Regions from separate parts of the Mycobacterium sp. NGS56 genome, predicted to be linked through region 1. Evidence: predicted binding sites of a transcription regulator. Region 1 holds the regulator's gene; the other holds the start of a gene.

What was found. Region 1 encodes HspR, which represses chaperone genes until heat shock. Its sites were predicted from a motif close to ANNTGAGTNNNNNNNACTCANNT; they were not measured.
Region 2: lon (endopeptidase La) is a predicted target of HspR. The motif match lies at 4,032-4,054, and genes of this name have one in related genera.

The regions. Positions count from the first base shown of each region.
Region 1 is NZ_JCALCQ010000005.1:85,940-100,368, forward strand. Features, by position in the region: gene pyrE (orotate phosphoribosyltransferase) at 1-253, opposite strand, end outside; gene AC5Y4F_RS15145 (SDR family NAD(P)-dependent oxidoreductase) at 240-1,016, opposite strand; gene ttfA (trehalose monomycolate transport factor TtfA) at 1,062-1,940, opposite strand; gene AC5Y4F_RS15155 (enoyl-CoA hydratase/isomerase family protein) at 2,048-2,908, shown strand; gene clpB (ATP-dependent chaperone ClpB) at 2,874-5,420, opposite strand; gene AC5Y4F_RS15165 (DUF3060 domain-containing protein) at 5,541-5,984, shown strand; gene AC5Y4F_RS15170 (FAD-binding oxidoreductase) at 6,017-7,198, shown strand; gene AC5Y4F_RS15175 (aldose 1-epimerase) at 7,201-8,103, shown strand; gene AC5Y4F_RS15180 (heat shock protein transcriptional repressor HspR) at 8,253-8,636, opposite strand; gene dnaJ (molecular chaperone DnaJ) at 8,636-9,814, opposite strand; gene grpE (nucleotide exchange factor GrpE) at 9,875-10,534, opposite strand; gene dnaK (molecular chaperone DnaK) at 10,531-12,393, opposite strand; gene AC5Y4F_RS15200 (LysR family transcriptional regulator) at 12,525-13,466, opposite strand; gene AC5Y4F_RS15205 (aldehyde dehydrogenase family protein) at 13,554-14,429, shown strand, end outside.
Region 2 is NZ_JCALCQ010000003.1:76,728-91,156, forward strand. Features, by position in the region: gene AC5Y4F_RS10435 (endonuclease) at 1-211, opposite strand, end outside; gene AC5Y4F_RS10440 (TfoX/Sxy family protein) at 253-585, opposite strand; gene AC5Y4F_RS10445 (nitroreductase family deazaflavin-dependent oxidoreductase) at 592-981, opposite strand; gene AC5Y4F_RS10450 (hypothetical protein) at 1,046-1,465, opposite strand; gene lon (endopeptidase La) at 1,685-4,018, opposite strand; gene AC5Y4F_RS10460 (alpha-hydroxy acid oxidase) at 4,186-5,430, opposite strand; gene AC5Y4F_RS10465 (DUF1810 domain-containing protein) at 5,449-5,886, shown strand; gene AC5Y4F_RS10470 (alpha-amylase family protein) at 5,988-7,316, opposite strand; gene AC5Y4F_RS10475 (alkyl hydroperoxide reductase) at 7,327-7,863, opposite strand; gene AC5Y4F_RS10480 (peroxiredoxin) at 7,903-8,490, opposite strand; gene AC5Y4F_RS10485 (hydrogen peroxide-inducible genes activator) at 8,592-9,527, shown strand; gene AC5Y4F_RS10490 (EthD domain-containing protein) at 9,554-10,255, shown strand; gene AC5Y4F_RS10495 (PPOX class F420-dependent oxidoreductase) at 10,265-10,708, shown strand; gene AC5Y4F_RS10500 (enoyl-CoA hydratase/isomerase family protein) at 10,727-11,476, shown strand; gene AC5Y4F_RS10505 ((2Fe-2S)-binding protein) at 11,473-11,658, opposite strand; gene bfr (bacterioferritin) at 11,974-12,453, shown strand; gene AC5Y4F_RS10515 (MDR family MFS transporter) at 12,540-14,429, shown strand, end outside.

The sequences.
Region 1 (14,429 bases):
CCGGTGCGTGCATCACGGCGGTGGCCACCGGATCGGCCCCGAGGGTCAGGCCGCCGACCACGTCGTAATCCCAGTCACTGGTCAGTTCGCGCATCAGCGCGCCGATCAACGCCGAGGCGCGGTGGTGCAGCGTGGCCCGACGCAGGTCGACGTAATAGTCGGCCTCCTTGCCGGAAGACAGCGTGACCCGCCCGTGCACCACCGACAGCCGTGACACCAGGTCCGCCAACTCCTTGCGGTCAGGTCCGCCCACGACCACTCCCGATTCGTTTGGTGACCGCCCGCATCAGGCTCCGCGGGATCAGGCGCTCTGCGGCGATGATCGCCTTGTACTGCAGGCCCGGGATGCTGATCACCTTGCCGCGGGCGATATCGGCCAGGCTCTGGCTGACCACGTCGTCGACCTCGAGCCACATGAACGACGGCGACTTGGCCATGTCGATCCCGGCGCGGTCGTGGAATTCGGTGTGCACGTAGCCCGGACACACCGCGTGCACGGATACGCCGGTGCCTTGCAGGCCGACGGACAAGCCCTCGCTGAACGAGATCACCCACGCCTTGGACGCCGAGTATGTCGAGCCGCGCCCCGGCACCAGCCCCGCAACGCTGGCGATGTTGATGACGGTGCCGGCCCCGGCCTCCAGCATGGTCGGCAGGGCCGCGCGGGTCAGGTGCATGACCGCGGTGACGGTGACATCGAGCTGGGACTGCAGCAGCACGGGATCGCTGGACCAGAAGTCGCCGGAGGTGCCGAAGCCGGCGTTGTTCACCAATACGCGCACTCCCCCAGCGGCCAGCCGGTCGCACACCCGTTGCCGGCCTGCGGCATCGGCCAGGTCGGCGGGCAGGATCTCGACCCTGCCCGAGTGTTCTTGCAGTTCGTCCGACAGCCTGGTCAGGCGGTCGACGTCGCGGGCGACCAAGATGAGGTCGTAGCCGTCGCCGGCGTAGCGCCGCGCGAACCCGGCGCCGATTCCGGACGTGGGCCCGGTGATCAGGGCAACGGGGCGGGGCATGAGCGACATCCTAATGACGGCGGCATCATCGGCCGCCGTGAGCCGTCAGCGCTGATAGTTGTTGGCCTGGTGGCCGTTGCGTCCCGAGGGAGGTGGCCGGCGGATGGTTTCCGAGCGCCCGTCGGACCGAGGCTGGTCGCGGCGCACCGGCTCGGCGCCGTGACGACCTGACTGAAGATCCGGCCCGAGCGGCCCCGCCACGTCTTGTTGCGCGCGGCGCGGCGGCAGCTCGGCCCGGCCCGCCGGCGCCAACGGCCGGCTGGGCGAGGCGTTGCGCGGCCCGGCCGGCGCCCCGGTCTCCTGAACGGTCTCCTCGGGCAGCGGCGGCAGCACCCGCAGCAGGTCGTTGAACTGGCGCACGGTGCGCAGACCCTCGTCCCACTGGGCGCGGGTGCTGGTCATGGGCATGGCGACCAGCGTCCAGTTCTGCTCGTTCCACATGATCTCGGCGCTATCCGGAGCGGTGTGCGCAAAGGTGACCATGCGGCGGTCGCAGGCCCGTCGGGCGGCATCCAGATTGGTGGAGTAGACCATCCGCGGCCCGATCGCACCCAACAGCCAAATGTCGCTCTCCCGTGGCTCTTTGAGGCCCTTGAGCCGCAGATCCACCACGACGTTGGTGCCCACCTTGCGGTGCAGCGCGATGACGGTGGCGACCTCTTCCAGGTCGAAGATGTAGACGGCCTCGCCGCGGATCTGACCCAGCACCACGTTCTGGGCGGCGACGTCGCCGACCGTCGACATCACCCCGCGCTTCCAGCGCTTGACGATGTCGGCTGATTCGCGCTCGTAGTCGAACCCGTGCGACCGCGCCCACGACTTGCGGCGCCTGCTGCGCCCACGCCGCCGATCGATGTCGACGTACAGCAGCACCCCCGCGCCGACAAAGCACAGCGCGGAGAGCGTGAACCAGAGGGGGACCATCCAAAACAGGGTATCTGCTATTGGCCCGGAACATGGAAGGCGACCAGGTCACAACCCAGTTACTTATTGTGCGACCCGCCCGGGACCGCCTCCCGTATTGTTCGGCCATGGTGTACCAGGGCTATCGGCTCATTCGCGTCGCCAGAAACGGTGGGATCTGCCGGGCCACGATCGACAATCCGCCGATCAATCTGCTGGACGTGGCGCTACTCACCGAGATCGACCGCCTAACGCGCGAGGTCGCCGCCGACGACGAGGTGCGGGTCCTGATCGTCGACTCGGCAGACCCGGAGATCTTCATCGCACACGCCGACGTCTCGTTGCTGCACGACCTGCCGGCCGACGACACTGCGCTGCACGACGAGCCGTCGTTCTTCCACGCGATGACCGAGCAGATCCGGACGTTGCCAAAGGCGACCATCGCAGTCATCGAGGGTGTCTGTCGCGGCGGCGGCTGCGAATTGGTGATGGGCTTCGATCTACGCTATGCCGCGCTCGGCACGACGGTGCTGGGTCACCCGGAGGTGTCCGTCGGAATCATCCCCGGCGGCGGCGGCACCCAGCGGTTGCCCCGGATGGTCGGCCGCGGCCGGGCACTCGAAGTGATCCTTGGCGGCATGGACATCGACGCCGCGACTGCAGAAGCCTGGGGATACGTCGACCGGGCCCTGCCCCCCGAAGAGCTGCGACCGTTCGTCGACCGGCTGGCCGCACGCATCGCAGCGAGCCCGCCCACCGCCATCGCAGCGGCCAAGCGGGCGGTGGACACCGCTCTGGACGGGGCGATCGACATGACAACCGGCCTGCGTATCGAGGATCAGCTCCTTCGGGAAACCGTCGCGGAGCCCGCGGCCCGCCAACTACTGAAAGCGATCATTTCGGCCGGCGCCCAGACCCGCGAATTCGAGTTGGGCGCCGCGCAGAAACGAGGGCCTAGCCCAGGATCAGCGAGTCGCCGTCGGGGCTGACGTTCACCGGAACGGTGTCGCCGTCGTGCACGTCGCCGGCCAACAACAGCTTGGCCAGCTGGTCACCGATGGCCTTCTGCACCAGGCGGCGCAACGGCCGCGCGCCGTAGACCGGATCGAATCCGCGCTGCGCCAACCACTGCTTGGCCGGCAGCGACACCTCCAGCGTGAGGCGGCGCTGCGCCAGCCGCTTCTGCAGCTGGGCCAGCTGGATGTCGACGATCTGCACCAACTCGCCGGGCTCTAGGCCGGCGAAGATGATCACGTCGTCGAGCCGGTTGATGAACTCCGGCTTGAACGCTGAGCGCACCGCCGCCATCACCATCTCCTCGTCGCCGCCCGACCCGAGGTTGGACGTCAGAATCAGGATGGTGTTGCGGAAATCGACCGTGCGGCCCTGCCCGTCGGTGAGCCGGCCCTCGTCGAGCACTTGCAGCAGCACGTCGAACACGTCCGGGTGCGCCTTTTCGATCTCGTCGAACAGGATCACCGTGTACGGACGCCGCCGCACCGCCTCGGTCAGCTGACCGCCCTGGTCGTAGCCGATGTATCCCGGCGGGGCGCCGACCAGCCGGGCCACCGAGTGCTTCTCGCCGTATTCGCTCATGTCGATGCGGACCATCGCGCGTTCGTCGTCGAAGAGGAACTCCGCCAGCGCCTTGGCCAGCTCGGTCTTACCGACGCCGGTCGGCCCGAGGAACATGAACGATCCGGTGGGCCGGTTGGGGTCCGCGACGCCGGCGCGGGAACGCCGCACCGCGTCGGATACCGCTGTCACCGCCCTCTTTTGGCCGATGACGCGCTTGCCCAGCTCGTCTTCCATGCGCAGCAGCTTGGCGGTCTCGCCCTCGAGCATGCGGCCGGCGGGGATGCCGGTCCACGCCGACACGACATCGGCGATGTCGTCGGGGCCGACCTCCTCCTTGAGCATCACGTTTTCGCGGGCCTCGGCATGGGGCAGCGCGGCCTCGAGTTTCTTCTCGACCTCGGGGATGCGGCCGTACCGCAACTCGGCCGCCTTGGCCAGGTCGCCGTCGCGCTCGGCGCGCTCGGACTCCCCGCGCAATGTGTCCAGCTGTTCCTTGAGCTCACGCACGACGTCGATGGCGTTCTTCTCGTTCTGCCACCGGGTGGTCAGCTCGGCCAGCTTCTCTTTCTGGTCGGCCAGCTCTGAACGCAGCTTCTCGAGCCGCTCCTTGGACGCCTCGTCCTCCTCCTTGGCCAGCGCCATCTCCTCGATCTCGAGGCGGCGGACCAGACGCTCGACCTCGTCGATCTCGACTGGCCGGGAGTCGATCTCCATCTTCAGCCGGCTGGCGGCCTCGTCGACCAGGTCGATGGCCTTGTCCGGCAGGAAGCGGGCGGTGATGTAGCGGTCGGACAGCGTCGCGGCGGCCACCAGGGCCGAGTCGGTGATGCGCACCCCGTGGTGTACCTCGTAGCGGTCCTTCAGCCCGCGCAGGATGCCGATGGTGTCCTCCACCGAGGGCTCGCCCACCAGCACCTGCTGGAAGCGGCGCTCCAGCGCGGCGTCCTTCTCGATGTACTTGCGGTATTCGTCGAGCGTGGTGGCGCCGACCAGCCGCAGCTCGCCGCGGGCCAGCATCGGCTTGATCATGTTGCCGGCGTCCATCGCGCCCTCGCCGGTCGCCCCGGCGCCGACGATGGTGTGCAGCTCGTCGATGAAGGTGATGATCTGTCCGGCGGAGTTCTTGATGTCGTCGAGCACGGCCTTGAGGCGTTCCTCGAACTCGCCGCGGTACTTCGCGCCGGCCACCATCGAGCCGAGGTCCAGGCTGATGACGGTCTTGTCGCGCAGGCTCTCGGGCACGTCGCCGGCGACGATGCGCTGGGCCAGCCCCTCCACGATCGCGGTCTTACCGACACCCGGCTCACCGATCAGCACCGGGTTGTTCTTGGTGCGACGGGACAGAACCTGCACGACGCGGCGAATCTCGTTGTCCCGCCCGATAACCGGGTCGAGTTTGCCTTCGCGGGCGCGCTCGGTGAGGTCGGTCGAGTACTTCTCCAGCGCCTGGTAGGTCGCCTCGGGCTCCGGGCTGGTGACCCGGGCGCTGCCGCGCACCTTGACGAACGCCTCGCGCAACGCCTGCGGCGAGGCGCCGTGGCCGGTCAGCAGCTTGGCGACGTCGGAATCACCGGTGGCCAGACCCACCATCACGTGCTCGGTCGAGACGTACTCGTCGTCCATCTCGGTCGCCAGTTGCTGGGCCGTGGTGATGGCGGCCAGTGATTCGCGCGACAGCTGCGGCTGCGAGCTCGCGCCGCTGGTTTGGGGCAGCCTGTCGACCAGGCGTTGCGCCTCGGTGCGGATGGTGGCGGGCTGGACGCCGACAGCCTCCAGCAGCGGCCCGGCGATGCCGTCGGCCTGCGTCAACAGCGCCATCAGCAGGTGCGCGGGCCGAATCTCCGGATTACCCGCGGCCGACGCGGCCTGGAGTGCCGAGGTGAGCGCCGCTTGGGTCTTGGTGGTCGGGTTGAAAGAGTCCACGACACCTCCGTTCGTAGTACAAAATGCTTGTCCACATGTCCAACGCCGTCAAGGTTGAGTGTGTTCCGCTCAACTCTACCGAGTTTTGGGCGATACGGCGTTCGGGGTATCCCCGAATCGATGACGCAGACGACGCAGCACCCCGACCAGGCCGACGGCGAGATGCCCAGAACTCCGCGCCGCGTTGCGCGGGCCTTCTCGCTCACCGCGGTGGCCGTCGGACTGGCGCTCGCGGGGCTGGTCGCGATCGGGCTGCATAGCGACTTCGCCGCGGGTGGCCCGTCGACCACGGTCCCGCAAGCCGGCACGCTGCAGGCCAGCGGGATCGGCACGACGAAGACGATCCCGTGTCACGCCGGCTACCTGTCGGTGAGCGGGAAGAACAACACCATCACCCTGACCGGGCACTGCACCAGTGTGAGCGTCTCGGGCAGCGGCAACCACGTCGCGGTCGACAGCACCGACGCGGTGAGCGCATCGGGGACCGGCAACGTCGTTCTGTATCACTGGGGTTCACCCAAGATCGACAACGTCGGGACGGCCAACATCGTCCGACAGGGCTGAATCACCGGCGGTCGAGCCTAGAATCGGGGCCCGTGAGCCTGGAGGACGTCGACGCACTGCGGATGCTGCGCGACGCCTTCGCCCCCGAGGAGTCGGGTTCGGCCGGGGAACCCGATGGGCTCGTGCACCGCTTTTACACCCATTGGTTCGCCCTCGACGCTTCGGTGCGCGACCTGTTCCCGCCCGAAATGGCCGCCCAGCGGCTGGCTTTCGGCCACGCGTTGCACTGGGTATACGGCGAGCTCGTCGCGCGGCACACACAGGAGCCGGTGTCGTTCCTGGCCCAACTCGGCCGCGATCACCGCAAATACGGTGTGCTGTCCCCGCATTACGAGACGCTGCGGCGGGCGTTGTTGACGACCCTGCGCGCCCACCTGGGTGCGGCCTGGACCGACACCCTCGACGAGGCGGCCAGGCAGTCGCTGAATTTGATCACCGGCGTGATGAGCGGCGCCGCGGACGCCGAGGAGGGTCCCGCCTGGTGGGACGGCACCGTCATCGAGCACATGCGGGTGTCGCGCGACCTGGCGGTCGTCCGCCTGCAGCTCGATCAGCCGATGCACTATCACCCCGGCCAGTACGTCAACGTCCACGTGCCCCAATGCCCGCACCGCTGGCGGTATTTGAGTCCCGCGATTCCGGCCGACCCGAGCGGCGGAATCGAGTTTCACGTCCGCCTGGTTCCCGGCGGCTTGGTCAGCACCGCGATCCTCAACGAAACGCGCACCGGCGACCGGTGGCGGCTGTCCAGCCCGCACGGCGGCCTGCGGGTCGACCGCGACGGGGGCGACGTGCTGATGGTGGCCGGCAGCACGGGGCTGGCGCCACTGCGGGCGCTGATCATGGACCTGTCCCGGTTCGCGGTGAATCCGCGGATACACCTGTTCTTCGGCGCCCGATACCGCTGCGAGCTCTACGATCTGCCGACCCTGTGGCAGATCGCCTCGCACAATCCGTGGCTGTCGGTATCGCCCGTCTCGGAGTACAACAGCGACCCGTCCTGGGCCGCAGACTATCCCGACGTCACGCCACCGCGCGGCCTGCACGTGCACCAGATCGGGCGACTGCCCGAAGTGGTGACCAAATACGGCGGCTGGGGCGATCGGCAGATCCTGGTGTGTGGCGGGCCGGCGATGGTCAACGCCACCAAGGCCGCCCTGATCGCCAAAGGGGCACCGCCCGAACACATTCAGCATGACCCGCTATGGAGGTAGCCATGCACGTCGTCACCCTGCACGATCCGTCGTCGCCGGTGGTCGCGCAGTTCGTCCCCGAGGCCGGGATGATCGGCACGTCGCTGCGCGACGCCGGTGTCGAACTGCTGGGCCAGCGCCGCGGCCTGGACGCCTACATCTCGGACGGCAAGACGATGGGCATCCCGATTCTGTATCCGTGGGCAAATCGATTGGGCGAGAACACCTATACCGCGCAGGACGTCACCGTGAGCCTGTTGCCGGGAGAAAACGGGGTGCGCACCGACCCCAACGGGCTACCCATCCACGGCGTCCTGGCCGCCTACCCTGGGTGGCGGGTGACGGCCGAGACCGCAAACGAGCTGACCGCCGAACTGGATTTCGGCGCCGATCCCCAATTGCTGGCCAGCTTTCCCTATCCGCATGTGCTCGCGGTGACGGCGCGGCTGGCCGACCGGAGGCTGACGGTCCGGGCCACGGTCACCGCGACCGGCGACCGGGCGGTGCCGCTGTGCTTCGGGTTCCATCCCTATCTGCAGCTGCCCGATGCGCCGCGGGCCGACTGGGTCATCGAGACACCGCCGTTGCGGCACCTGGGCCTCGACGGCAAGGGCCTGCCGACGGGCAATTCCGAGCCGCAGCCGGCGCGGGAAGAGGCGTTGCGCGACAAGGCCTTCGACGATGCGTATGACCAGGTGGCCGAGGGTTCGGTGTTCGCGGTGTCCGGCGGCGGGCGCCGCATCGAGGTGCACTTCGAACGCGGCTATCCGGCGGCGCAGATCTTCGCGCCGCCGGTCGACGACCCCGCGAAGGCGATCGTGTGCTTCGAGCCTATGACCGCACCGACCGACGCCCTGCGCCGTGGCGGCTACCGCTGCGCGCGGCCGGGCGAGCCGGCGGTTACGCAGTTTTCCATCCTGGTGTGATCTCGGTGACCACTTGGGTCTCTTCAGTCGCTGCCTGATGGCCACTGGGTGAATGCCAAAAGCGCTAGCAGATGCGCTAGCGCTTTGCGGATTGTCCCTATGCCTCCGGGAACGGAAACCCTTGGGGCGAAAGTGAAACCGAGCGACAGTCAACGGCCGCGGCGCGGCTGCCACACCACCAGCGCGGTGCTCTTGGGCACCACGGCCACGTCGCGGCGCTGGCCGGCCCGCGTCTGCGCCAGCTCCTCGGTCAATTCTTTGACCCGGGCCTGCAGCGCTTCGACCTGGTTGGTCAGCTCGATGATCCGTTTGATGCCGGCGAGGTTGACGCCCTCGTCCTGCGAGAGCCGTTGCACCTCACGCAACAGGTCGACGTCGTGCTCCGAATACCGCCGTCCCCCACCGGAAGTCCGGCGCGGGCTGACCAGGCCGAGCCGGTCGTAGGTGCGCAGCGTTTGGGCGTGCATGCCGGCCAGCTCGGCGGCCACCGAGATCAGAAAGGTTCGGGCATCCTCTTTGCGGTTCTTAGCCATCAGCGATTACCTGCCCATCCGGCCCGGGGGTCGAAGCCGCTGGACCGCTCCGCGGCGGCGTAAGCCTCCAGCGCCTCCTGGGCTGCGCCCTCCAGATTCGGTGGTACGGCGACCTTTACGGTCACCAGCAAGTCCCCGTTGCCGCCGCTGCGCTTGGGCACGCCACGCCCGCGCACCCGCAGGATGCGGCCGTCGGCGGTGCCCTTGGGCACCCGGACACCGACTTTGCCATCCAGGGTGGGCACCGAAATGGTTGAGCCCAGGGCCAACTCGGCGAAGCTGACCGGAACGGTCACCGTGAGGTCGTCGCCGTCGCGTCCGAACACCTTGTCCGGGCGCACGTGCACGGTCACGTACAGGTCACCCGACGGCGCACCGCGCAATCCCGCCTCGCCCTGGCCGGGCAGCCGGATGCGCTGTCCGTCTTCGACTCCCGGTGGGATCCGCACATTGATCGTGCGGGTGCGGGTGGTGACGCCGGTGCCCTTGCACTCGTCACAGGGGTGCTCGATGATCGAGCCGCTGCCCCGGCAATCGGTGCACGGTTCGGAGAAACCGAATGCGCCCTGGTTGCGGTTGATCACACCGGAGCCGTTACAGGTGGGGCAGACCTTCGGGCTGGTGCCCGGCCGCGCGCCGCTGCCATGGCAGTTGGTACACGGCGCCGGACTGGTCAGCCGCAGCGGCATCGCCACGCCCTTGGCGGCCTCGACGAAATTCAGCTGCGTTTCCGTCTCGAGGTCGTTACCGCGCCGCGGCCGGCTGGGACGGGCGCCCGAACCGCGCCCGAACAAGCCGCCGAACAGGTCACCGATGTTGGTGCCGCCGCTTCGGCCGGCGGCATCGAACAAATCGTTGAGGTTGAACTCAGCGCCGTCACCGCCGACGTTGAAGCCCCCGAACCCGCCGCCGTCGAACCGGCGCCCGCCAAAACCACCGCCGGCGAACAGCCTTCGGGTTTCGTCGTATTCCTTGCGCTTGGCCGGATCCGACAAGACGTTGTGCGCCTCGGAGACCGCTTTGAATCTTTCGCCGGCGGCGGGGTTGTCGGGGTTGGCGTCCGGGTGTAGGTCGCGCGCCAACTTGCGGTAGGCGCGTTTGATCTCTTCGGGACTGGCGTCAGAGGAGACGCCCAGCTCCTTGTAGAAGTCCTTTTCGACCCATTCACGCTGGGCCATGTCGCGTCACCCCCTCACCACTTTCTCTTGGTCACTCTTCCAATGTGCTGATTGTGTGGTCTAGTCACCGGACGTGCCGGCGTTATCGTCCGATTCGGCGGGGTCGGTTTGCCCGGCCGCCGCGGCGGACTCGGCGGACTCGGCGGTTGCGTCGCCCTCATCGTCGACCGTGTCGACGACGCCGACCAACGCGTGGCGCAGCACCTGATCGCCCAGCTTGTAGCCCTGACGCATGACGGTGCCGATCACCGGACGGGAGCCGTCGCCTTCGTGCTGGACGGCTTCGTGCAGCACCGGATCGAAGTCCTCGCCCTCCTCGCCGAACGCCGACAGGCCGAGGCCGGTCAGCGCGCTTTCCAGCTTGTCGGCCACCGACTTCAACGGCCCGGACTCCAGGTCGCCATGCTTGCGTGCGCGGTCGAGATCGTCCAACACGCCCAGCAATTGGTTGACGACGGCGGCCTTGGCCCGGTCCGCCGCGGCTTGCTGATCGCGCAGCGCACGCTTGCGGTAGTTCGCAAAGTCGGCCTGCACCCGTTGCAGATCGCCCAGCAGTTCGGCGGCCTTGCCGGCCTCCTCGGGTGATTCACCCGAGAAGTCGCCCCGCGCAGCCCCTCCCGGCGCGTTGCCGGGAGGGACCTGCCGTACTTCACCGGTCTCAGGGTCGATTCGCCGCTTGTCGGTGACTGTCACCTGTTCCTGTGGATTGCTTTCCGTCACTTGGACTCCCGGTCATCGTCGACCACCTCCGCGTCCACGACATCGTCAGCGGAGCCAGACCCGTCGCCTGCCGCGCCGCCACCGGCCTGCTCGCCGGCGGCCTGGGTGGCCTCGTAGATCGCCTGTCCGAGCGCCTGCGATTCCTGCCCCAGCTTCTCCATGGCCGCCTTGATCGCGGTGATGTCGGTGCCGGCCAGGGCCGTCTTGGCCTCGGCGATCGCGGCGTCGACCTTGGACAGCGTGTCCTCGGGGACCTTCGAGCCGCCCTCGGCGTCACGCTGGTCCTTGACGAACTTCTCCGTCTGGTAGACCAGCGATTCGGCCTGGTTGCGGACGTCGGCCTCTTCGCGACGCTGACGGTCCTCCTCGGCGTGCGCCTCGGCGTCCTTGATCATCCGGTCGATCTCCTCCTTGGACAGGCCGGAGCCCTCCTGGATTTTGATCGTGTTCTCCTTGCCGGTGCCCTTGTCCTTGGCGGTGACGTGCACGATGCCGTTGGCGTCGATGTCGAACGTGACCTCGATCTGTGGGACGCCGCGTGGGGCCGGCGGGATGCCGGTGAGTTCGAAGGAGCCGAGCAGCTTGTTGTGCGAAGCGATTTCGCGCTCACCCTGATAGACCTGGATCTGCACCGACGGCTGATTGTCGTCGGCCGTGGTGAAGGTCTCCGACCGCTTGGTGGGGATGGTGGTGTTGCGTTCGATGAGCTTGGTCATCACGCCGCCCTTGGTTTCGATACCCAGGCTCAGCGGCGTAACATCAAGCAGCAGAACGTCTTTCACCTCGCCCTTGAGCACGCCGGCCTGCAGGGCGGCGCCCACGGCGACAACCTCGTCGGGGTTGACGCCCTTGTTGGGCTCCTTGCCGCCGGTGAGCTCCTTGACCAGCTCGGTCACCGCGGGCATCCGGGTGGAACCACCCACCAGGACCACGTGGTCGATCTCGGAGACCGAGATACCGGCGTCCTTGATCACGGACTGGAAGGGCTGACGCGTGCGGTCCAGCAGATCCTGTGTGATGCGCTGGAATTCGGCGCGGGTCAGCTGCTCGTCGAGGAACAGCGGGTTCTTGTCCGCGTCGACGGTGATGTACGGCAGGTTGATCGACGTGCTCTGCGAACTCGAGAGCTCGATCTTGGCCTTCTCGGCGGCCTCACGCAGCCGCTGCATCGCCATCTTGTCCTTGGTGAGGTCAATTCCGCTGGTGCCCTTGAACTTATCGACGAGCCACTCGACGACGCGGTCATCCCAGTCGTCCCCACCGAGGTGGTTGTCACCGCTGGTGGCGCGGACCTCGACCACACCCTCGCCGATCTCGAGCAGCGAGACGTCGAACGTACCGCCACCGAGGTCGAAGACCAGGATGGTCTGTTCCTTCTCGCCCTTGTCCAGGCCGTAGGCCAGCGCGGCCGCGGTCGGCTCGTTGACGATGCGCAGGACGTTGAGGCCGGCGATCTGGCCGGCTTCCTTGGTCGCCTGACGCTGGGCGTCGTTGAAGTACGCCGGCACGGTGACCACCGCGTCGGTGACGTCCTCGCCCAGATACGCCTCGGCGTCGCGCTTCAGCTTCATCAGCACGCGGGCACTGATCTCCTGAGCGGTGTATTTCTTGTCATCGATCTCGACGGACCAGTCGGTTCCCATGTGTCGCTTGACCGAACGGATGGTGCGGTCGACGTTGGTGACCGCCTGGTTCTTGGCGGGCTGGCCGACCAACACCTCGCCATTGCGCGCGAAGGCGACGATGGACGGCGTGGTCCGCGAACCCTCCGAGTTGGCGACGACGACTGGGTCACCACCCTCGAGGACTGCGACGACGGAGTTGGTGGTCCCGAGGTCGATACCGACCGCACGAGCCATGGTGATTCCTCCTGAATATGTAGAGCTTGCTTGGTGTCACTATGCTGAGTGAACCCCGCTCAAGCCTGCCCGTGGGGCTGGTGGGCTGTCAACCCGGCATTGAGTGTGGTTCGCTCAACTTGTCGATCATGTTAACGGCGATCGGTGCCGCCTTGTTCCCGGGGTGGCTGACTATTCGGAGCCCCGTCGGCAACATCCTCGATCAGCGCCAGCAGCGCGCGGGTGGCCGCGCTGACCGGCCGGGTCCCCGAGGTCGCCACGTAGAGCCGCCACTGCAGGTCGTGCCCGGTGATTCGGACGCTGACCAAGCCCGAGCTGTCGATGCCGTCGAGGATGGACCAGCTCAAAAAGCCGATGCCCAGCCCCTTGCGGATGCAGGTCGCCGCGGTGCCGATGTCGGCAACCTCCACCGCGACGGTCCGCTCGACACCCGCAGCCGCGAACGCGGTGTCGACCACGGTGCGGTTGCCATACCCCGGCGGTCCGTCGACGAAGGACATGCCCGCCAGATCGGCCAGTGAAACCGTCTTGCGCCGCGTCAGTGGATGCTCGGCGGGCACCACCAGTAGGAGGGGCACCGACGCGACCAGCCGGGTATTCAGGTCAGCCGGTGGTGGTCCGGTGAACACCAGAAAGGCGACGTCGAGGCCCCCGTCGCGCAATTGGCCGGCTAGACCGGCCGAGCCGGCGCTGGCCGCACGCAGGTGGACGACCACCTCGGGGTGACGGGCGTGCAGTTCGGCCAGCACGGTCGGCACGTCGATGACGCTGACCGACGTCAACGTGCCGACCCTGACGGTGCCGCGCACGGTGCCCCGGGCGGCGTCGACCGCGTCCTTGGCCGCGCGGGCGGCGTCAAGCGTGGTCCGGGCGTGGGGCCGCAGCGCTTCTCCGGCGGGGCTCAATGTCGCTCCGCCCGGGCCCCGGACGAAGAGCTCGGTGCCCAGTTCGCGTTCGAGCGCCTTGATCGTCGCCGATACTCCGGATTGCACGACCCGCAGTCGCGTGGCCGCTCCGGTGAAGCTTCGGCTGTCCGCGACGGCCAGGAAATACTCGAGGTGGCGAAGCTCCATATCAGCGATTATCACCAATAATGATCAAGCGCATCAGAATATATCGTTGGTGCTGATCGTGGGGTCGGCCATACCGTGACAATGCCCATGAATCAGCAAACCCCCACCGAGATCGGCACGCGGTGGTCGTCGGGGTCCCCCGACGACAGATTCGTCGTGGAAAACCCCGCCACGGGTCAGGTCGTCACCGTGGTGCAAGGCGCCGGTATCGACGAGGTGGACAGGGCGGTGCGGGCGGCACACGCCGCGCACCTGAGCTGGAAGCACCGCCCGGCCCGTGAACGCGGCCGCTATCTGCGGCGGGTCGCCGACGTCATTCGCGCGCACGCCGACGAGATCGCCGCCCTCGAGTCGCTGGAAATGGGCAAGCCGATCAGCCAGGCCCGCGGCTTCGACGTGGAAGCCGCGATCGGAATCTTCGAATACTTCGGCGCCATGGTTGAGGTGCTGCCGAGCCAGGCGCGCGACTACGGCCCGATCTTCGACGTCACCACGCTGGAGCCCTACGGCGTGATCGCCGGCATCGTGCCCTTCAACTGGCCACCGATCCACACCGCGGGCAAGATCGCTCCCGCGCTGGCCGTCGGCAACGCCGTCGTGCTGAAACCGCCCGAGCAGACGCCATCGGTGGTGCTGCGGCTGGTCGAACTGATCCAGTCGGTGCTGCCCGACCCGGTGGTGCACGCCGTGCCCGGCGGCGGCGAGGTGGGCGCGGCGTTGGCCGAGCATCAACTGGTGGGCAAGATCTCCTTCACCGGGTCACCGCTCACCGGTTCGGCTGTGCTGCGCACCGCGGCCGGCAACCTCACGCCGGCGCTCATGGAGCTGGGCGGAAAGAACCCGCTGCTGGTATTCGACGACGCCAATTTGCGTGAGGCACTGCTGGCCGCCGTCGAAGGTGGCTTCTTCAACCAGGGCGAGGCGTGCACAGCGTCCTCGCGAATCCTGGTGCAGGACAACATC
Region 2 (14,429 bases), on a different contig from region 1:
CCTCCTGCACGGCTTTGGCTGTCCGCAGGCCGGTCCTGAACAGTTCACGTGCGGCGGCCATGGCGATGCCCGCGTCGATCGGCTTGCTGGCCAGCATGCACAGAACCAGGAGCTGGAACAGCGGCATCGGCTTGTCGCTCATGGTGATCCGCGCCTGGGCCGCGTACGTGGTACCGGCAACATCGAGCAGCCGTCGCACCCGCTTGTCCATAGGCACCCGCGTACCCGCGCTTTGGGCGAGCAAACCGGACGCTACTTGGGCGGCAGGCTGCGCGCGTAGCCGACTCCGCGGTTCACCCAACTGTGCAGCTGGCGTTTGGTCCGCACCCCGGCGGCCTCGACGCGCAGCCAGCCCCGGGTCTCGCGGCCGGCCATCACCATCGGGCTGACATGGGCACGCTCGATGAGCTTATCGGTGTCCTCCCGCCGCACCCGCACCAACAGTCCGCCCTGGCCGCTGACGGCGACCGACATATTGCCGTAGATCAAGAACGCCAGACCGCCGAACATGCGTTTCTCGTCGACGCCGGGCTCGGAGCCGAGGAGTTCACGGATGCGATTGGCCAGATCCTCGTCGTAGGCCATGCGGCATCAGTCCAGATCGACGCGGATGGTCAGCAGGTCGCTGCCCATTAGGCGTACCGCCGCGCTGTTCAATCGCGGCAGCTCGCCGAGCCGCTGTACCGCGTCGTCGTCGGGCAGCAGGTGCGCCGTGCCGTTACGCCACTGCCCGCCAACCCGCACCCGGACCGCGGGATTCGCCTTGATGTTGCGGACGTAGTCCGAGTGCTCGCCATGTTCGGAAACCATCCAGAACTGGTTATTCACGACGCGCCCGCCCACCGCGGTACGACGCGGCTGCCCGCTCTTGCGCCCCGTGGTTTCCAGCATCGTCATGGGTAACCTGCGGCCCACCGGATTGACCAACAGCCGCTGAACGCGATGGACGACTTGCCGTTTCAGATTCCTGAAGTCACTCATAGCTTGGATTCTGCCGCAAACGAGAACAGCCGCCGCAGGGCGGCGGCTGTCTCACTATGCGGTTTTAGGTCGCGTAGGCCACGAACTGACCACCAGGCAGGAACACACCCCACTGGTGTGCGTCCGGGTTGAATACCACCGGGTAGTCGCCCGGCTGACCCGGCGGCGTCCAGCGCGGGGGGTACCCGTAGCCAATCGGGTCATTGAAGTGGCCTGGCGGCGGGAATCCGCGCTGCCCCGGCGGAAGCGGGGTGCCCGGGCCGTTGCAGTTGACGCCCGGACCACCGTTACAAATCGGCTGCCCAGGGATCCATTGCCCCTGACCCGGTCCATCCCGATCAGGAACGTTCGGGCCTGGCACGTTTGGCCCCGGAACGTTCGGGCCATTGGGGTCGGCCTGTGCAAACCCCACGCCGACTCCCAACGCGCCCGACGTCAACGCGCCCGCAATAGCGGCGCTAGCAGCTATTCTGTTCAACCTCACGATGAACTCCTTGTCCGGCCGCTCACTGCCCGTTCAGCGGCTTCACGGCCTGATTTGTTGTTCGTCACCAAACGTCCTTTGACGTCGGGTGGAGGTCAAACCCCCCTCGGCTGGCTTTGCCTCTGCGCTTGTGACTACCCCCGGTCCGGGGAAGCCAAAACCTCTTGGCAATCCCCGGGGGCCACTAGGAAGGCCTATTCGACAGGCATTTAACAGTAGCTAGGCGGCCACCGTGGCGGCGTCGGCCGCCGGCTCCAGCGCCTGGGCCACGATCTCGGCGACGTCGGCCATGGGCCGCACGTCCAGCACATCGAGCACCTCGCCTGGCACGTCGTCCAGATCCGGCTCGTTGCGCGCCGGGATGAATACCGTTGACAGTCCAGCGCGTTGGGCTGCCAGCAGCTTCTGCTTCACGCCGCCGATCGGCAGCACCCGCCCGTTCAGCGTGACCTCGCCAGTCATGCCGACGTCGGAACGGACCTGCCTTCCGGTCGCCATCGACACCAGCGCGGTCACCATAGTGACCCCCGCCGATGGGCCGTCCTTGGGCACCGCTCCCGCGGGCACGTGCACGTGGATGCGCCGGTCCAGCGCTTTAGGGTCGACACCCAAGTCGGTGGCGTGCGAGCGCACGTAGGAGAGCGCGATCTGCGCGGACTCCTTCATGACGTCACCCAGTTGACCCGTCAGCTGCAGACCCGGCTCACCGTCGGTGGCCCCGGCCTCGATGTAGAGCACGTCACCACCGAGGCCCGTAACGGCCAGCCCGGTGGCCACGCCCGGCACCGCGGTGCGCTCGGCCGACTCCGGCATGAACCGCGGGCGGCCCAGGAAGTCAACCAGATCGGGCTCATCGATGGTCAGCGACGCCGGATCCCCGTTCGCTTCCGAGGCCAGCCTTGTGGTCGCCTTGCGCAACGCCTTGGCCAGCAGCCGTTCGAACTGGCGCACCCCAGGCTCGCGGGTGTAGTCGGCTGCGATCTTGCGCAACGCGGCGTCGGTCACCGCGACCTCATCCTCGGTCAGAGCCGCCCGCTCTCGCTGCCGGGGCAGCAGGTAGTCCCGGGCGATGGCAACCTTGTCGTCCTCCGTGTAACCGTCGATCTGCACCAACTCCATGCGGTCGAGCAGCGCCGACGGAATGTTTTCAATCACGTTGGCGGTGGCCAGGAAAACCACGTCCGACAGATCCAGGTCCAGATCCAGGTAGTGGTCGCGAAAGGTGTGGTTCTGCGCGGGGTCGAGCACCTCGAGCAGCGCCGCACTCGGGTCGCCGCGATAGTCGGAACCCACCTTGTCGATTTCGTCCAGCAGCACAACGGGATTCATCGATCCCGCCTCACCGATCGCGCGCACGATCCGGCCCGGCAATGCGCCCACGTAGGTGCGACGGTGCCCACGGATCTCGGCCTCGTCGCGCACGCCGCCCAGGGCGACGCGCACGAACTTGCGACCCAACGCCCGGGCCACGCTTTCACCCAGCGACGTCTTGCCCACGCCGGGAGGACCGGCCAGCACCATCACCGCGCCCGAACCGCGTCCACCGACGACCTGCAGCCCGCGCTGGGCGCGGCGGGCCCGCACGGCCAGGTACTCGACGATGCGGTCCTTGACGTCGTCCAAGCCGTGGTGGTCGGCATCCAGGATCTCGCGCGCGGCCTTCAGATCCGTCGAGTCCTCACTCTTGACGTTCCAGGGCAGGTCGAGCACGGTGTCCAGCCAGGTGCGAATCCAGCCGCTTTCCGGGCTTTGGTCGCTGGAGCGCTCCAGCTTGCCGACCTCGCGCAGCGCGGCCTCGCGCACCTTCTCGGGCAGCTCGGCCGCCTCGACGCGGGCTCGGTAGTCATCCGACCCGTCGGGTTCGCCTTCGCCCAGTTCCTTGCGGATGGCGGCGAGCTGTTGGCGGAGCAGAAACTCTTTCTGCGTCTTTTCCATGCCCTCGCGCACGTCCTCGGCGATCTTGTCGCTGACCTCGACTTCGGCGAGATGCTCGCTGGTCCAATCGATCAGCACGCGCAACCGGTCGGCGACATCGACGGTCTCCAGCAACTGCCGCTTCTGAGCGTTCGTCAGGTAGGAGGCGTACCCGGAGGTGTCCGCCAGCGCCGAGGGATCGGTCAGTCGGTTGACGTAATCGATGATCTCCCAGGCTTCTCGGCGTTGCAGCATGGCCAACAGCAGCTTCTTGTACTCCGCCGTCAACGCCTTGATTTCCTCCGTCGTCTCGATCTCGGGGACCTCGGTCACCTCGACCCACAGCGCCGCACCGGGTCCGGACGCTCCCGCCCCTATCTGGGCCCTGCGCTCACCGCGCACCACCGCGGCGGTGCCACCGCCGGCGATGCGTCCGACCTGCAAAATCTTCGCGATCACGCCGTGCGACGGATACCGGTCCTCGAGCCGGGGGGCGATCAGCAGCTGCCCCGAGTCGCTCGCCTGAGCGGCGTCGATCGCCGCGCGGGCGGCGTCGTCCAGCGCGATCGGCACCACCATTCCGGGCAAGACGATGGTGTCGGTGACAAACAGCACCGGCACCGACTTGGCTTCAGCCATCAAATCCTCCAAAAGTTGAGTCTGATGCGCTTAACCCAGCTCGGCGCCGGTTTGTTCCCGATGCAATCGCGGCGAACGCATCGAGACTGCCGCCATGGTCATTGTTGGCGCGCAAATCACAGCCCTAGCGGCAATCTCGGCGCCGGCGAGGCGGCCGTCACAGAGCGTTACGCTGGCGGCGAAACAGGACCAAGCCGCGTGAGCTGGGTGACGTGCCGGGGTGACAGCTCTGCTAAACAGGTGACCCCGAGCAGCGCCATGGTCCGCAGAACGCCGCTGGCAAGGATCTCGATCGCGCGGCTCACGCCCGCCTCGCCGCCGGCCATCAGGCCGTAGAGGTAGGCGCGCCCGACCAGCGTGCAGCGGGCCCCCAGCGCGATGGCGGCGACGATGTCGGCGCCCGACATGATGCCGGTGTCCACCAGTATCTCGGTGTGTTTCCCGAGCTCGCGCGCGACAACGGGCAGCAGGTGAAAAGGGACGGGGGCCCGGTCCAGTTGGCGCCCACCATGATTGGACAACACAAGGCCGTCGACGCCACGGTCGACGACGGCGCGCGCATCCTCGAGTGTCTGGATCCCCTTCACGACGAGCTTGCCGGGCCATTGCGCCTTGATCCATTGCAGGTCTTCGAAGGTGAGGCTCGGGTCGAACATCGTGCTCAGGTATTCGGCGACGGTGCCCGGCCAACGATCCAGTGAGGCGAAGGCCAGCGGCTCGGTGGTCAACAGATCGAACCACCACTTCGGGTGCGGCACCGCGTCGAGCACGGTGCGCAGTGTCAGCGTGGGCGGGATCGTCATGCCGTTACGGTTATCCCGCAGCCGGGCACCGGAGACGGGGACGTCGACTGTCGCCAGCAGCGTGTCGAATCCCGCGGCGGCGGCGCGCTGCACCAGCGCCATCGAGCGCTCGCGATCGCGCCACATGTAGAGCTGGAACCACTTTCGGCCCTGAGGGACGGCGGTGACCAGATCCTCGATCGCGCAGGTGCCCAGCGTGGACAGCGAGAACGGGATCCCCGCGCGGGCCGCCGCTTGCGCGCCGGCGATCTCGCCCTCGGTGTGCATCAATCGGGTGAAACCGGTGGGCGCGATCGCGAACGGCGACACCACCGGCAGGCCCAGCACGTCCCAGCCCGTGGTGACATTGCTGACGTCGCGCAGTATTGTCGGGTGGAATTCGATGTCGCGGAACGCTTGTCGCGCACGTTCGATGGACAGCTCGTTTTCGGCGGCGCCGTCGGTGTAGTCGAACGCCGCCTTGGGAGTGCGGCGTTTGGCGATGGCTCGCAGATCCTCGATGGTGTAGGCGGCGTCGAGGCGGCGCCTGGTCGCGTTGAACCGGGGCCGCTTGAATTGCATCAGCGGCGCCAGATCCCGCAGTTTGGGCACTCGTCGTCGAACCGCCATATGTGCAACCGTAGTCATATGGAATCGACAGGCGACCCTTTCGATCTCGAGCGTTTTGTCGAAGCGCAGGATCCGGTTTACGGCGATGTCATAGACGAGCTACGTGCCGGGCGAAAGCGCAAACACTGGATGTGGTTCGTCTTTCCGCAGCTGCGCGGGTTGGGCGGCAGCGCGATGGCCGCCCGTTTCGGCATCGGCTCGCTCGACGAGGCCCGCGCATACCTGCGCCATGAGTTGCTGGGGCCACGGTTGCATGAGTGCTCGCGGCTGGTCACCTCGGTGCAGGGGCGATCGATAGGGCAGATTTTCGGCTCGCCGGACGACCTCAAATTGCGCTCCTCCATGACGCTGTTCACCCAGGCCACCGAGGACAACCAGGACTTCATCGCGGTGCTCGACAAGTACTACGACGGCCATCAAGACCGGCTGACGTTGGAACGGCTGACGAATTCCTGATGGGGCCGACCCGCTTCGCCCGGCTACACCGCGCTCGCGATCGTCCCTAACCTGATGGGGCCGACCCGCTTCGCCCGGCTACACCGCGCTCGCGATCGTCCCTAGGCCGGGCTCAAGATCCGCCAGCCTTGTGCCTCGACCGTGACGGTGTCGACGACCTCCTGCGGCGGGGCCGCCGAACCGCCGACCACCTGCGCGCGCGCCGTGCCCAGCTCTGGTAGTGCGATGCGCAGTGGCTCGTCGTCGATGTTGAGCACCACCAGCAGCGCATCGTCGCCGTTGCGCGTCTCGTACACGTAGTGCCGGTTTTTGAGCAGCCGTGCGGTGGTCGATGCCGCGTGCAGCCAGGGGTAGCGACGCCGCAGCCCGACCAAATACTGATGCAACCGCCAAATTTCGACGCCTCGATCATCCAGTTGCATTGGGGGAGAGCCGAACTCGGGTCGTACCGCGTCGTCTCCGCCGAAGCGTTCTTCCTTCAATCCCTGAAAGCCGAGTTCGTCACCGGCGTACACGCTGGGCACCCCGCCGATGGTCAGCAACAGCACCAGCGCGTGGGGCACGTGTGCGGCGGTCTCCAGCTGGCTGGCGATGCGGGTGACGTCGTGGTTGCCGATGAATGTCAGTGGCGAGAAGGTGGTCAAAAAGTCGTTGTGCCGCTGCAGCGCCCAGTCGAGTTCGAAGAAGTTGCCGTCATTAAGGCTGCTCCAGATCGCTTTCCACAGCTCGTATTGCGTGGCGGAGTCGAAGCCGGCGGCCCGTACGTCCGCGGCGTAGTCGCCATGGATGAGTTCGCCGACGAACCAGGCATCCGGGTAGCGCTCGCGGACCCTCTTCAGGGTTGAGGACCAAAAGTGTTTTGGCACAGCGTAAGCAGCATCGAGACGCCAGCCGTCGGCGCCGCGACCCAACCAGTGCGCGATCACGTCGACCGTGTAGTCGGCGACTTCGGGGTTGTCGTGGTTGAGGGTGATCAGCCCGGAGTGGCCTTCGAAGGTGTGGAAACGACCGGGGCGTCCGCGAAACCAGCGTGCGGCTCGCTCGTCATCGGCCGCCTCGCGGTAGCGTGCGAAGTCCTCCCCGACATGATTGAACACGCCGTCGAGGAGTACTCGCAGTCCGCGGCGATGTGCCTCGGCGACCAGGTGGTCGAAGTCGGCGTCGTCACCGAGCCGGGGATCGATGCGGTAGTGGTCGGTGGTGTCGTAACCGTGTGTGCGCGAGGCGAAGATGGGTCCTAGCGCAATGCCCGACGCCCCGAGTTCGATGGCATGGTCCAGCCAGTCGACGAGCCGCCGCAACCGATGTTCCTCCGGCTGCGGCGGCTCGCTTGACTGCGGTGTGGGGAATGCTCCCACGAACCCCAAGGGATAGACCTGCCACCAGATCGCGTGCTCGACCCAGGCGGGTTGGGTCACGGGACTGGTCACGACGGTGCGATCAGCCGACGGTTGCCAGCGTCTGGGCGGCGATGATCGCTTGTGCCACGCCGGAAATGATCGCCGCGGCCTTCAACGCCTCCTGTATGGTTTCGCGGCTGACCCCGGCCTCGCGCAGGGTGTGCTCGTGAGCGGTCACGCAATCTGGGCATCCGTTGATCGACGACACCGCGAAGGACCACAGCTCGAAGTTCGCCTTCTCCACACCGGGGTTGGCGATGATGTTCATTCGCAACCCCGCGCGCAGATCGTCGTACTTGCCGTCCAGGAAGCCCCGGCCACGGTAGAACACGTTGTTCATGCCCATGATCGACGCGGCTCCCAGCGCCGCGTTGTACGCCTCGGCGGACAGGATGCCGGCCGCCTCGGCCCCAATCTCCGTGAGCACCTGCATGTTCCGGGTCGCCGCGGCGCTGGCCAGCAGCGTGCCCCACAACTGCTCCTCGTTGAGCTCGGTCGTGCGGGTGATCGAGCCAAGGTTGAGCTTGAGATCCTTGGCGTACTCGGGCAGCGCTTCTTTGAGGTTTTCTACGCTCATCTCGCCTCCTAATCCCGACCTTATGCGATCAGTAAAGAATCAGGCCGACTGCTTGAGCAGCTCGGTGGCGTCCAGGGTCGGGTCACCCTTGCGCCAGTTGCACGCGCACAGCTCGTCGGACTGCAGCGCATCCAGGACACGCAGCACTTCTTCGACGTTGCGGCCCACGGAACCCGCGGTGACCGAAACAAACTGGATCTCGTTGTTCGGGTCGACGATGAAGGTCGCCCGGTCGGCTACCCCGTCGGCGTTGAGCACACCGGTGCCCAGGCTCAGCTCCCGCTTGATGTCCGAGAGCATCGGGAAGGGCAGCTTCTTCAGGTCGTCGTGCTGTGCACGCCAGTTGAAGTGCACGAACTCACTGTCGATCGAAACGCCGAGCACCTGCGCGTCGCGGTCTTCGAACTCGTCGTTGAGCTTGCCGAAGGCGGCAATCTCGGTTGGACACACGAAGGTGAAGTCCTTCGGCCAGAAGAACACCACGCGCCACTTGCCGGCGTGGTCCTCGCTGGTGATGGTGGTGAAGTAGTCCCCAGGCTGCTTGGCGTCGACCTTGGACAGATCGCCCGCGATCAATGCAGTCAGCTCGTAGGCGGGGAACTGGTCGCCGATGGTCAGCAGAGGCATGTCGCTCCTTGTCTGGATTTAATCAAGATTAGCTTTCCTTTCCCATGTTGCCGCGTACGCTAGTTGAAGTAAAGGTGATATTTCCCACTAGGTTTATAGGTATGGCCGATAAGAGTTATCAACCCACGATCGCCGGCCTGCGCGCATTCGTCGCGGTAGCCGAGAAGCGGCAATTCAGCAGTGCAGCAACAGCTCTCAGCGTAAGTCAGTCGACGTTGTCGCAAGCGCTGGCGGCTCTGGAAGCCGGGCTGGGCACCCGGCTGATTGAGCGCTCTACCCGGCGTGTCTTCTTGACGACACAAGGCATGCAACTGCTCCCGCGCGCCCAGGCCGTCGTCGAGGCGGCGGACGCTTTCAGCGCCGCTGCCGCGGGTTCGTCGGACCCACTCCGGGCCGGCATGCGGCTGGGCCTGATACCCACGGTGGCGCCCTATGTGCTGCCGACGGTGCTGGCCGGCGTCGCCGAGCAACTGCCGGAGCTGACGCTGCGGGTGACCGAAGACCACACCGAACGGCTGTTGGCGGTGTTGCGGGAGGGCGCGTTGGACGCGGCCCTGATCGCCCTGCCCGCCGAGGGCGCCGGCATCAGCGCGATCCCGATCTATGACGAGGATTTCGTGCTCGCCCTGCCCCCGGGCCACCCGCTGGCGGGCAAGCGCAGGGTGCCGGCCGCCGCCCTGGCCGACCTGCCGCTGCTATTGCTGGATGAGGGCCACTGCCTACGCGATCAAGCACTCGACGTCTGCCATAAGGCCGGGGTGCGAGCCGAGCTGGCCAACACCAGGGCGGCGTCGCTGGCGACCGCGGTCCAATGTGTGACTGGCGGCCTGGGCGTGACGCTCATTCCACAGAGCGCGGTGCCCGTCGAGGCGTCCCGAAGCCGCCTGGGCCTCGCGCAGTTCGCCGCGCCCCGCCCTGGCCGGCGGATCGGTTTGGTCTTCCGCTCGTCGAGCGGGCGCGACGAGTCCTACCGCCAGCTGGCCGGGCTCATCGGCCGATTGATCAGCAACGAGCATCAGGTACGCCTGGTGAAGTAGGCCCGCAGCGACTGTAAGTTCGGCGTATGGAGAAGGTCATCGCAGTGCTGATGCGCGCCGAACCGGATGACGCGTGGTGTGCCCGGCAACGAGGTCACGTCGCCGACGCGCTGCTGCAACTGGGCTTCGCCGGGCTGCAGGTGAACGTTCGTGACAGCGCTGTGCGTCACTCGCTGATGACACTGACAACGTTGAACCCACCCGTGGCCGCGGTGGTGAGCATGTGGACCCAACAGTGCTACGGCGACCAAACGGCGGCGGCGCTCAAATTCCTCGCCCAGGAATGCGAACAGCTGGCCGCCTATCTGGTGACCGAATCGGTCCCACTGAGCGCCCCGGCTGTCGAGTCCGGTGCTCGCACACCGGGTTTGGCCAACATCGCGTTGCTGCGCCGTCCCGACGGCATGGATCAGGCGGACTGGCTGGATCGCTGGCAACGTGACCACACGTCGGTCGCCATCGAAACGCAGTCGACGTTCGGTTACACCCAGAATTGGGTGGTGCGGACGCTTACGCCGAATGCGCCGGGAATCGCCGGCATCGTCGAGGAGTTGTTCCCGCAGGAGGCCATCACCGACCTCAAGGCATTCTTCGGAGCCTCTGATGACGACGACCTGCAGGATCGGTTGGGCCGAATGGTCGCCAGCACAACGGCATTCGGTGCCAACGAGAACATCGACACCGTGCCGACGAGCCGCTACGTATTCGAAACACCGTTCCGGGATTGAGGGCCGCTCATGACAACACTCGACGACGCAGTCGCATTGGCCAAAGGAGAAAGCGGCCTGGCGGTGATATCCACCGTCCGGGGCGACGGGACGGTGCAGGCTTCGCTGGTCAACGTGGGCTTGCTGACGCACCCTTCGACTGGCGAACAAGCCCTGGCCTTCACCACCTACGGCAGGGTCAAGCTGGCCAACCTGCGCGCTCGTCCGCAGCTGGCGGTGACCTTCCGCAACGGATGGCAGTGGGCGACCGTCGAGGGCCGCGCCGAACTGGTCGGTCCCGACGATGCCCAGCCCTGGCTGGCGGACGCAGATCAATTGCGGTTGCTGCTCCGCGAGGTGTTCACCGCCGCGGGCGGCACGCACGACAACTGGGACGAGTACGACCGGGTGATGGCTTCCGAGCGGCGCGCCGTGGTGCTGATCGCCCCAACCCGGGTCTACAGCAACGGCTAGCCTCGTTAGGCTGCTGGCGTGACGCTGCAGATCGACGACGAGAAACGGGTGCGCACTCTCACCCTGAACCGGCCGGAGGCGCTCAACGCGTTCAACGAAGCCCTCTATGACGCCGCGGCCGAGGCGCTGCTGGCCGCCGCCGAGGATCCCGATGTCGCCGTCGTGCTGCTGACCGGCGCGGGTCGGGGCTTCAGCGCCGGCACCGACCTGTCCGAGATGCAGGCTCGTATCACCGACCCGGGCTTCACACCGGGTAAGCACGGCTTCATCGGACTGATCGACGCGCTGCGTGCGTTTCCCAAGCCGCTGATCTGCGCGGTGAACGGCGTGGGCGTCGGGATCGGCGCCACCATCCTCGGGTACGCCGATCTGGCGTTCATGTCCTCGACCGCCCGCCTGAAGTGCCCGTTCACCAGCCTGGGCGTGGCGCCCGAAGCGGCTTCGTCGTATCTATTGCCGCAGTTGGTCGGCCGCCAGAACGCGGCGTGGCTGTTGATGTCGTCGGAATGGGTCGATGCCGACGAGGCTTTGCGAATGGGCCTCGTCTGGCGCGTCTGCGAACCCGACGAGCTAATGGCGCAGGCCCGTCAGCACGCCGAAGTTATTGCCTCGCGGCCGATTTCGAGCCTGATGGCCGTCAAGCACACGATGATGGAACCCGTTCGCCCGGAGATCGTGGCGGCTACCGCCCGCGAAAACGCGCACTTCGCCGAACTGATGGGTGCGCAAGCCAACGCGGCCGCGCTGGCCGATTTCAACAAGCGCTAAACCGACTGAGCCGTTCGCAACTTGGCCGAGTCGGCGAGGATGGCACGCAAGGTGCGTCGGCAGCGGCCGCAGTCACCGCCGGCCCCGCATGCAGCGGCGATCTCCTTGGAGGTCGACGCGCCCTGCGCCACGACGTCGCACACGGTCTGGTTGGTTACCCCAACACAGAGGCACACGTACATCAGCGCACCTCCCGCACGTCCGCGTCCCTTCGTCGTTCGGTCAAACGTCTGCGGTTCGTCGCCGACTGTGAGTCATGGCGATCAGGCCGAAACGCATGCCGCTTATTAGTGGAGTCTAACCTAAGTTCGTTAGCGCAGTCTAACCTAACCAAGGGCCGACTTACTCGGCTCCGCACGTCACTGAGTGCAGCCAAACCTTGCTAGAACATTCCATCCGGGCGTGGCAAAGTGCTGCTAGCGCCCAGGTTTTGTGCGCTCCAGCCCAGCGCACCGGCGCGGCCACACACGACAGCCGCTCACACCATAGGAGTGACAATGCAAGGGGATCCGGAAGTTTTGCGTCTGCTCAACGAGCAACTGACCAGCGAGCTCACCGCGATCAACCAATACTTCCTGCACTCCAAGATGCAGGACAACTGGGGTTTCACCGAGTTAGCTGAGCACACCCGGGCCGAGTCATTCGACGAGATGCGACACGCGGAGACGATCACCGACCGCATCCTGTTGCTCGACGGGTTGCCGAATTACCAGCGCCTGTTCTCACTGCGCATCGGCCAGACGCTGCGCGAGCAGTTCGAGGCCGACCTGGCGATCGAATACGAGGTGATGGAGCGGCTCAAGCCGGCCATCATCCTGTGCCGGGAAAAGCAGGATTCCACCACAGCGACCCTTTTCGAGGACATCGTGGCCGACGAGGAAAAGCACATCGACTACCTCGAGACCCAGCTCGAGTTGATGGACAAGCTGGGCGTGGAGCTGTACTCGGCGCAGTGCGTGTCACGGCCACCCAGCTGACCCTAGGACGCCACCCTGCGGCGGTTTTGGTTGCCACCGGTTGACCGTGGGCACTCATTACCATCGAACGCCGTGGGAAGGCAGGCATGACGAGGGCGACTTCAGCAGCGGCTCCGGCCGGTCCCGCTTCGGATTCACAAGCCGGCGATGTCGCGGTCGACTCGCAGCGACGCAATTTCATCTTCGTAGCGGTCCTGCTCGGCATGTTGATGGCCGCACTGGACCAGACGATCGTGGCGACCGCGTTGCCGACCATCGTCGCCAATCTCGGTGGCGCAGGCCATCAATCGTGGGTAGTCACCAGCTACCTCCTCGCGTCGACCATCATCACCGCGCTCGTCGGCAAGTTCGGTGACCTGTTCGGCCGCAAGCGGGTCTTCCAGGCGGCCGTCGTGTTCTTCGTCGCCGGCTCCGTGCTGTGCGGGCTCTCGAGTTCGATGGGCATGCTGGTCGCGTCGCGCGCACTGCAAGGTCTCGGCGGCGGCGGGCTCATGGTGACCGCCATGGCCCTGATCGGCGAGGTGATCCCGCTGCGGGACCGCGGCCGCTACCAAGGGGCGATGGGAGCGGTGTTCGGCGTCACCACCGTCATCGGTCCCTTGCTCGGTGGCTACTTCACCGACCACTTCACCTGGCGGTGGGCGTTCTGGATCAACGTGCCTATCTCGGTCGTGGTCTTCTTTGTGGCCGCCGCCGCCATCCCGGCCCTGACCGGCCGCACCAGACCCGTCATCGACTACACCGGGATCCTGTTCGTCGGCCTGGGCGCCGCCGGCCTGACACTCGCCACCAGTTGGGGCGGGACCACCTATCCGTGGGGATCGCCCATGATCATCGGCCTGTTCATCGGCTCGGTGATCGCGTTGTGCATTTTCGCCTGGGTGGAGAGCCGTGCCGCCGCGCCAATCCTGCCCATCCGGCTGTTCCGGAGTTCGGTGTTCACCGTCTGCTGTGTGCTGTCTTTCGTGGTCGGGTTCGCAATGCTGGGCGCCCTGACGTTCCTGCCGACCTACATGCAGTTCGTCGACGGTGTCTCGGCGACCACGTCGGGCTTGCGCACCTTGCCGATGGTGATCGGGATGCTGACCACCTCAATGGGCAGCGGTGTCATCGTCGGCCGCACGGGCAGATACAAGGTGTTCCCCGTCGCCGGCACCGCCGTCATGGCGGGAGCGTTCTTTCTGATGTCGCGGATGGACCCGTCGACATCCACTTTCGTCCAATCGTTGTTCCTCGTCATTCTTGGCGCCGGGATCGGGATGTGCATGCAGACCCTGGTCCTGATTGTGCAGAACACCTCGAGCTTCGACGACCTCGGCGTCGCAACCTCCGGGGTCACCTTTTTCCGCACGATCGGCAGCTCGTTCGGAGCCGCCATATTCGGTTCGCTGTTCACAAACTTCCTGCACAGCCGGATCGGGCCGGCGATGGCGGCCAGTCGCGCCCCGGCCGCGGCCGCCGCGTCACCGGACGCGTTGCACCGCCTGCCCCGCCAGATGGCCGGCCCGATCGTCGGCGCCTACGCCGAGTCGCTCACGCACGTGTTCGGATGGGCGGTTCCGGTCGCGCTGGTTGGGTTCGTGCTGGCATTGTTCCTGCGGGAGGTTCCACTCCGGGAAATGCACGACAGCGCAATCGATCTCGGCGACGCCTTCGGCATGCCCAACACCCAGACACCCGACCAGATGCTGGAGAACGCAATCGAGCGTGTGTTGCGCGGCGTTCCCGGCATGCGACTCCGCAGCATTGCGATGCGGCCCGATTGCCGGCTCGACGTGGCCGGGTTGTGGGGGGTGCTGCGCATCAACCGGTATGCGCGAATGTATGGGACGGCTCGGTTGACCGACATGGCCGACTACTTGCGCATCCCATTCGAGGTTTTGGAGCCGACGTTCGCGCGCCTGGTCTCCACGGGCTACGCCCAGCGAGACGGCGAGCAGATGTGGCTGACCCAGGCAGGGGGACAACAAGTCGCC